One region of the Litoribrevibacter euphylliae genome, then DNA from elsewhere that is predicted to be linked to it. Evidence: riboswitches for the same ligand, from Rfam matches in the RefSeq annotation. Region 1 holds a riboswitch; the other holds the start of a gene.

Region 1 (4,632 bases):
TTAAATCTGTGAGGCTGTTCAATGATCGAATTGTTAGTGTTGGCGGTGGCTTTGAGTATGGATGCGTTTGCGGTATCCATAGGCATAGGTGCTAAGCATTCCTATCAAATCCCTAGGTTAGCTTTTAAGTCTGCTGTTTATTTTGGTGTGTTTCAGGGCGTGATGCCGTTAATTGGTTATCTGGGCGGGCAAGGTGTATTGGGGTGGGTTGAAGTGTACGCTCCCTGGATTGCTTTTGGTCTGTTGGTCTTTATCGGTGGCAAAATGATCTACGAGGCGTTATCTGAGGGCATTGAAGAAGACATTGCTCAAATTACTCATCGAGTCATGATGATGCTTGCCATTGCCACCAGTATTGATGCCATGGCTGCAGGTTTTGCTTTAACCTTGCTGGATGTGAATCCCTTTGTCGCTTGTTTAATTATTGCAGTGACCACTGCGATCTTTAGCTTTGCGGGTGTATTTATAGGTGATCGAAGTGGCACTTGGTTGGAGAGTAAAGCCGAGCTTCTGGGGGGCGTGGTGTTGATTCTGATTGGCTTTAAGATGCTGATGTAAATGGATTTCTGCTATCGACGTTAAGAGAATGGATATCCTATTCAGATAAAGCGGATTCGTTGTTTGAGCAGTGCGTTTTTTGCACTGCGAGTTTCGAAGAAGCGGTACTCTGAATAGGATGTGCATTCAACGCACGAACAGTTAATTTCTCTTACAGGTCGGAACGCCTTCCCGTTCCGCTTTCACAGACTTCTCTTCATCAATGATGTGTTGCGGGAACTGTCCCATAAAGCAGCAACATACATTCTCGTTAATCATGGTTCTTGGTCCGTGTGGGTGACCAATGTGTTTGTATGGCGCATGATGATGGCCATGGGAATGTCCATGACTGTGAGAGTGTCCGTGATCATGTGAGTGGTCGTGAGAGTGGCTGTGCCCATGATCATGATCGTGCGAATGTCCGTGTGAATGATCATGGGAGTGGTCGGATTCACCTTCAGGCTTGAACTCGGCATGATGGTGATGCACGTCTACTTCGCCTCGAGCCAGTCGCGCTTTGAAATCTTCCATCAAACTTAAAGTCGGGGCAGGGCCGGAAATGGTTTCATTGATACGCTCAATGAAAGTATTGATCACATGTTCCTGATCGCGAAGGTAATCGGCTTTCAGGAATTGAATATCCGGATTCTCTTCCGCTACCTTGTCTACATAACCGTGAATACGGTCGATCAACTTGCCACCGAATAAGAAATAAGGCGCAACCACAATCTTTTTGAAGCCCAGCTTCACAGCCATTTCTAAGCCGCGACCCACAGACGGGTAGGTCACGCCAGAATAGACAGTTTCAGACCAGCCAAAACCAAGATTCTCTGAGACAATTCGAGTCAATTTTGCCGCTTCGGCATTCGCTTCGGTAACCGAGGTGCCACGGCCGACAACCACCAACATGGTGTCATAAAGATCACCGACTTTCGGTGTTTCTGTCAGCCCTAAGGCGTCCAAAATACGTGTTTGGAATGCAGTGATCATTTCATCGTGCAGACCCAGTTCTTTACCGTATTCGATGGTCAAACCCGGGTGCTTTTCCATGTAAGTGGTCAGCACTGATGGAATGTCGTTCTGAGCGTGCGTTGCAGCGAATAACATCCCCGGTACGGCATAGATGGTTTTAACGCCGTTTTCGACCAAAGTATCTAACGCCATATGAATGTTTGGCGCAGAATATTCGAGGAAACCATACTCCACATTCAACGACGGATAACGTGCTCTAAGGCCCGAAGCCAGTAGGCTAAACTCTTTCTCGGCAATCTTGGCCCGGCTGCCATGACCACAAATAAGAACGCCCGCATCGTTTGGTAAATCCGTCAGTTTCATTGGTTTCTTCTCTTGTTAATTTTGTCTATAGACTAGCTAAAGTGGCGGGATTATGGCGATTTTTTATGCATGATAAAAGCGGAATTCGGCAAATCGGTCTAAGTGGTACTCGGAAAGTGATTACTCTTGTGCGCTTTTTCTTTATACTTTGCGCCTCGATTTTAGGTTCCTTCGGGATTAATAGGGAATGTCCGGTTAGATAAATTCTTATGTAACCAGAGAAGCTGAATAAAAACGTCATGAGCGCCAACTGGGCTAGGCAAAATCAGATGAAAACGCGCAGTTTATATGTAATAAATGAGCATTTTGAATCTGATTGTTAACAACGCATAGTTAAGTGCAATAGTTTTTAGACACTTCCCAACGACAGCTGTCCCCGCAACTGTATGCAGTTAGCTGAGATCAAATAGACCACTGGTTTAGAGAACGATAATCTCGACCGGGAAGGTGATCAAAGCGCCAGAGCTGTGAGCCAGTAGACCTGCCAGGATCGAAACACCGGTTGTCGGGGATTGCAACTAGGGCTGATCAGTTAAGAGTTTCCTTTCTTATTTGTTGGGGTGAAAAACCGCCCGACAATATCGGCTTAGTCTTTTTCCGTCTATGTTATTTACGTCATGTATTTATCACATGTACTGATGATTTAAGCGCTTCGTACTGAAGAGGACTCACCATGCAATTGAAAAAAATTCCCGCCACCGTCGTTACCGGTTTTTTAGGAAGCGGTAAAACCACTCTGTTATCCAATGTGTTGAAACAAGCGCAGGGCAAGCGCATTGCTGTCATCGTGAACGAATTTGGTGAGCTGGACATCGATGCAGACTTACTACGAAGCTGTCCTCTGGATTGTGAAGACGAAAACGCGCAAGCGGCGACCGGGCAGGATGGTATTTACGAGCTGGCCAATGGTTGTATCTGTTGCACAGTAGAAGAAGAGTTTTTGCCAGTAATGAAACAACTGGTTGAGCGACGAGACGACATCGACCATATCCTGATTGAAACCTCAGGTTTGGCTCTTCCTAAACCATTAGTTCAAGCATTCAACTGGCCTGAAATCAAACAACACTGCACAGTGGACGCTGTTATTACCGTGATCGATGGCCCGGCGGTAGCGGACGGTCGTTTTGCAAATGATACCGATTTGGTTCAACAACAACGCTTGGCGGATGAGAATCTTGATCACGATCCGAGCTTGAAAGAGCTTTTGGACGATCAGCTAAGTGCCGCAGATTTGGTGGCCGTCAGTAAAAACGATTTGTTGGACGAAGCACAACGCAAACAAGTAGAACAAGTCGTGGCAGCCAAAGTGCCTGAAGCCGTAAAGACCATCTACACCAGCAACGGTGAAGTGGCTTTGGATGTGTTGATGGGCATTGAATCGGCGGCGGAAGAACGCATTGATCACGTTCATACGCATCACGATCACCACCATGAGCATGGCGAACATCATGAGCACGCCCACGATCACTTTGATTCTTTTGTGATTAGCTTGGGCGAAGTGCAAGGCGATGCACTGCAAAGTATTTTGAAAGACTTGATTGCCGAGAAGAATATCTTCCGTGCCAAAGGCTTTGCTGCCTTGCCGGGCAAACCTATGCGTCAGGTGTTGCAGGCGGTAGGTAAGCGTCTAGACGTACACTTTGATCGTCTATGGACCCAAGATGAACCACGTAAAACCCAGCTTGTGTTCATCGGAAAAGGCATTGCTAAAGCCGAGATTGAAACGGCATTAAAAGTCGCTGAAGTTTAATCTCCTTCACCTGATCTTGGTTTTCTAATGCACTTATTCGCAGCCCAACCGGGTGGATTTAACGACGAAGAGGGGATTGTTGATCTTCAACAATCCCCGGCAGATTTGGTGATTCTGTCAGCCGCCGACAGCACCTTAGCCGCTCTGGCCAATACCGCCGAATCCCTTCCAGATGATTATCCTTCGTTGCGCCTTGCGAATTGGATGAACCTCACCAAACCGGCCGCCTTGGATTTGTATATCGACAAGGTGATTGATCACGCCAAGGTGGTGATTGTTTCTGTGCTCGGGGGGGAAAACTATTGGCCTTACGGTGTGGAACAACTGATCGAATGGGCGAATGGCGGGCGAGATCGGGTGTTGGTTCTGGTGCCCGGCGATGATGCGCAGGATGAATCTTTGATGCGTCAATCCACGGTGGATTACGGCGTCGTGTTTCAGATTTGGCGTTACCTTCGCGAAGGTGGCGCGGTTAATTTTCAGCAGTTTTATCGCTATCTGAAAGCCGAGCTTTTTTCTGGAACGACTGATTGTGAGGTTGCTCAATGGCAAGCGCCTCGACCTTTACCTCATTGCTTGCTTTATGCGCCAGCTTACTTAGATTTAAAAGGAGAGCAAATCAATGGGGTCAGAGTAAACACTTACTCTGACCCCATTGATTCTCGTTCTCTTGTTCCAGAAAAGAGCCAGGCAACCTATCAGGACTGGCAACAGCATTGGCTTCAAAATGACCCGCTGAATCACAAGCCCGTTGCTGTGCTGTTGTTTTATCGCAGCCATTTGCAATCGGCCAATACCGCGATGTTTGATCAACTCATTGCGCTCTTGTCTGAACAAGGTTTGAATCCATTACCTGTAGCGATTTCGTCGTTAAAAGATAACGAGTCTTTGGCCTTGGTGAATGCCTTGATCGAGCAGAGCAAGGCGTCAGTCATCATCAACACCACGGGCTTTGCCTCCAACCGAGTGGAATCTCCTGATTTGTCGTCACAACCGACGGTGTTTCAATC
Region 2 (4,632 bases), 530 kb from region 1:
AACACAATAATATTGATGGTTAGGAAAGGGCGCTTGGTATCGATCAAAATACTATTGCACCTCTATGGTTCTTATTTGCCAAACAGATTTGTTGTAGTACAGATCGTTTCTTATATCTGGGTGATCTGAAAACGGAAATACCACAAATAGAGGCCCTCGGGTATCGAGTGTTAATTGTTGTCCGTTTTCATGAGTAGCTAAAATAACGTCGTATTTTTTTAAATCGGACATCTCAATCTCTGCCATATAATCATCCCAGGCAATGACGAGCACGGAGCTGCCTTTTGCGCCTACTTTTCGTAAGAGGTCTCTGAATAGGGGCCCCCGATAAGTAATTGGGATACTCGTGATATGATTTGTGGTCGTGATTTGATGTTGAGGAAGTGCGTTGATCGTTTTTCTGTCGATAAGTGCTAGATTATCCTGAGTCGTGACTGATATCTTACCTTTGATTTCAATCAGAACCTCTTTTTCAGATATAGCCGTCTCTGCAAGCAAATAAGACGGAAATAGCATCAAAAGAATTAGGACATTACGTATTGTTAAGCAATTAAACATATAAAAATACTCTTGTTTTTCTTTAGATGGAGTATAGACCTAAACTTAAGACTAGGAGTCCTGAGTACTTTTTTGCAGGGAAAAACTTTTCGATGATGTGCCTTATAGGTATCGAAACTAAGGCGATATTGAACAGATCAACAGTGAGTGAGTTTTGACGAAAGATGTAGACCCTTCGATTTGTCCTCTGTGTGGCAAAGGTAATTTTTGTGTGATGACCCAAGATTTGACTGACGGTGAATCTGGTCGTTCTATGAAGGCTTGCTGGTGTATGTCGGCCTCCTTTCCTGAGAACTATCAATCCTACTTGGCTCAGCAAGACCTGGATAAACGTTGTATTTGTGAGTCTTGTCTCGATCAAATGAATGCAGGCAAAGCTTAAATCTTCCTCTGTCTGTTTCTGATTATTCCTTGATATCTCTAAAAACCGCTGTGATAATCGCGCCTCGCTTTGGGTAGGTGGTATTTTAGATTCGAATCAACGCATCTGTAATGCTGCTTTTAAACGGGAAGTTGTGTGCTTGTTTGATGCCCTAATCAGACAAAATTCCAACGCTGCCCCCGCAACGGTGATGGAGCTAAGTTCAGTACTAAGCCACTGTGTTTGTCTATCAATGCTATGCCAATGATAGCAAAAGGACATGGGAAGGCGCTGAATGAAATCATGCTTAATGGTTTACTCCTAAGCCCGGAGACCGGCCTCTAGTGGTTCACTCATTCACTGAAACGTGCGGCGGGCACGTTAGGCGCAGGATCATGCTATTAAAATCTAAATTTTCTCCATCACACATTTCACTTTTCGCAGCCAGCTTACTATGCGGCTCTTACGCTCAAGCAGAGCTTCCTACAACGACAGAAACCACAGTTATTACGGCCAATCGAACGGCTATGTCAGTTGATGAAACTCTGGCTTCGGTAACCGTTATTACGCGTGAAGACCTTGAACGATCTCAGGTTCGTTCAACTCAGGAACTACTACGTCGATACGCGAATGTCACCATTAAAAACACTGGTGGGCGTGGTAAGCAGACCTCGATGTTCCTTCGCGGTACGGAGTCGACTCACACACTTTTCCTTATTGATGGGGTAAAAGTGGGGTCAGCAACCAGTGGGTTAACAGCCTTTCAAAACATCCCAGTCGATCAAATAGATCGTGTTGAAATTGTTAAAGGGCCGAGATCGAGCCTTTATGGGTCAGAAGCCGCTGGTGGTGTGGTACAGATTTTTACTCGTAAAGAACATCAGCAAGGCTTTACGCCATTTGTTCGAGTAGGTGCCGGTTCTGATGATACGAAAGAAATGGCTGTAGGTTTTGGGGCTCGAAACGATTATGCCTCTTTAAATGCTACATACAGCTATGAGGAAACCGATGGCATTGATACCTATAAAGGTTATGAGTCAGACGACGATGGTTTTGAAAACTCATCCTTAAGCGTCAACTCGGCAATGAATTTCTCTAAAGACACGGTGCTGACGTTCACTTATTTACAGTCTCACGGTCAGAATGAATTTGATGACACATTTTCCTTTTATCCAAACCAGGAAAGCAAAGACACTTTGCGTACCATTGGAGTGGGTCTGAACAGTCAAATCACCTCGGCATGGTCAACCGATGTTCAATTAGGGCGCAGTTGGGATAAGTCTCATACTTATGCGAATTATGTAAAGACATCGACTTATGAAACCCGTCGTGATTCTCTATCTTGGCTGAACCATGTGGCATTGTCTGATGTGTCGATGTTGACCCTTGGTTATGACTATCAGGAAGATCATTCTGTAACGACAGATAATTTTATTCAGAACGAGCGTTATAATCACGGTGTCTTCACACAGTTACAAACTGAGATCGAAGGTCACGACTTAGAAGCCAGTCTTCGATACGACGACAATGAACAGTTTGGATCTGAGCGAACAGGGAATCTGGCTTGGGGTTACAGCTTCGACAATGCCACTCGTGTTCGGGCTTCTTATGGAACGGCTTTCGTAGCGCCATCATTTAACTTTCTATATCACCCAGGATACGGCTTCTGCTGTTCAGGAAATCCGGACTTGAAGCCAGAGCAAACAGATACCTTTGAAATGGGTGTTGACGGCTCCATCGAATCGGTTGAGTGGTCTGCGACTTGGTTCAGAACTCGCGTTGAAGATCTAATCATTTCAGAAGCACCGGTTTATGTGCCAGAGAACGTAAGCAAAGCGCGAATTCAAGGCTTTGAGTTTGGATTCAATACCTACTTCTTTGATTGGGCCATTCGTTCAGAATTAACCTTGATCAGTGCGAAAAGCCGAAGTGGTGATACCTCTGGGAAACGTTTAATCAATCGACCAAAACAGACGTTGTCCGTCATGATGGATCGTGATTTTAATCGCTTTTCTTTAGGTGCGACGGTAATCGCTGAAAGCGAATCCTATGTCGATCAACAAAATACCGTGGCGCTTCCAGGTTATGCGACGTTAGATCTGCGTGCAGGGTATTTGATTACGGATGAGCTAAAGCTACAAGCCAAAGTCGAAAATATTCTTGAGCAGGAATACGAGTTAAGACGAGGCTATAACCAACCTGAGCTAACGTATTTAGTTTCTGTGACTTATCAGCCGTAGAGATCTATTTTTAACGTTATCGATCGTTAGTTTGAAAAAGCCGCTTGGTCATTGAGCGGCTTTTTCGTATCCGGTTCGTATCTGGCTTCTTATCTTGTAAGTCATTCCTTATAATGCTCGCCTTCTTTTATCGGTAATTCAGGACTGTTTATGAACCTTATGACGGTTGCCCTTGGGGTGGTGTGTTGGCTAATCGCCATTGTTTTTGGATATCGCAGCGTGAAGCACAAAGAAACGGATGGGCGTTTGAAAGTGATGAGAGCGACCTTAGGTGAAAAACGGGGTGTGATATTCTTTCGATTCACCTATGTTGCTATGCCGATCTTTATTGGTTCTATTATTATTGTGGCCGGGTTCCAGGGGTTAACCATTGCTGAATTCTTCATGGGAGAGCAATAACCTAGGCAGCTCTTCTAATCTTGAAGCGACTTCGACTCAGAGTAAGGTTTTAGGATAACGCAGGATGCTGAATACACTATCGACCTTGTTTCTTTTGCCGATTCTCTTACCGCAAGGGATCTATGTGCGCTTAACGACACCAAGACTGCCAGAAGCCAGTGGTGAGCGTGCAGGCGTGATTGGTGAAGGCAAGCTGCTCAAGGTTTTGATTTTGGGCGATTCAGCCGCGGCGGGTGTTGGGGCAGAGTGTCAGTCGCAGGCGTTATCCGGGCAATTGGTTGATCGGCTTAAGGAAAGCTATACCGTCGATTGGCGATTGGAAGCCTCTACCGGCGATAAAACATTGGATGTGATTGAGCGTCTTGAAGCTTTGGACGCGTTTGATGTGGACTTAGTGATCACATCAATTGGTGTAAATGACGTGACCAGTAGTGTGTCTCCGGCGGATTGGTATCAACAGCAACAACAGATGGTCGATCTGTTGCGCCAGAAGTTTTCGGTTCGTACTGTGTTAATGACACCCGTTCCACCCATGCATTTGTTCCCGGCGTTACCACAGCCATTACGCTGGTGTTTGGGGAATCGTGCGAATGAGTTGAACCATCGTATGAACGCTTTAATTCAAACTAATGTATTCTGTCATTTGATTGAACCAGGCTTTGAACTGGATCAATCCTTGATGGCAAGTGATGGCTTTCACCCAGGGCCAAAGCTTTATCAACAATGGGCTGAAGCCTTAACGTCTCATATCTACAAGCTTCAGCCTTAAGTTGACTGTCTTGGGCTGTGTTTAGTTGCGGTACAGTGTTTGGATAAGGTGGAAACCGAACTGAGTTTTTACCGGGCCATGGATTTCAAGAATGGCTTTCTTAAAGACGACCTGATCAAAGGCTTTTACCATCTGGCCGGGTCTGAACTCACCCAAGTCACCGCCTTTTTTGCCAGAAGGGCATTCAGAATACTTTTTCGCGAGTTTGGCGAAATCCTCACCTTGTTGAATGCGTTTTTTAAGCTTCTCTGCTTCCGCAGCGGTTTTCACTAGAATATGTCTTGCACAAGCGATCATTGACTTAT

The links. Region 1 has a riboswitch for cobalamin ahead of cobW (cobalamin biosynthesis protein CobW). Riboswitches for the same ligand answer to the same signal wherever they lie in the genome.
Region 2: another riboswitch for cobalamin. It lies ahead of ACFOEK_RS10895 (TonB-dependent receptor domain-containing protein); the one in region 1 lies ahead of cobW (cobalamin biosynthesis protein CobW).

Annotation. Positions count from the first base shown of each region.
Region 1 is NZ_JBHRSZ010000004.1:215,064-219,695, forward strand. Features, by position in the region: gene ACFOEK_RS08460 (manganese efflux pump MntP) at 22-558, shown strand; gene ACFOEK_RS08465 (sirohydrochlorin chelatase) at 700-1,872, opposite strand; cobalamin riboswitch at 2,018-2,375, shown strand; gene cobW (cobalamin biosynthesis protein CobW) at 2,546-3,622, shown strand; gene cobN (cobaltochelatase subunit CobN) at 3,650-4,632, shown strand, end outside.
Region 2 is NZ_JBHRSZ010000004.1:742,790-747,421, forward strand. Features, by position in the region: gene ACFOEK_RS10880 (ATP-binding protein) at 1-47, opposite strand, end outside; gene ACFOEK_RS10885 (molybdopterin-dependent oxidoreductase) at 52-558, opposite strand; gene ACFOEK_RS10890 (cysteine-rich CWC family protein) at 713-940, shown strand; cobalamin riboswitch at 995-1,276, shown strand; gene ACFOEK_RS10895 (TonB-dependent receptor domain-containing protein) at 1,315-3,159, shown strand; gene ACFOEK_RS10900 (hypothetical protein) at 3,310-3,558, shown strand; gene ACFOEK_RS10905 (SGNH/GDSL hydrolase family protein) at 3,623-4,327, shown strand; gene ACFOEK_RS10910 (peptidylprolyl isomerase) at 4,349-4,624, opposite strand.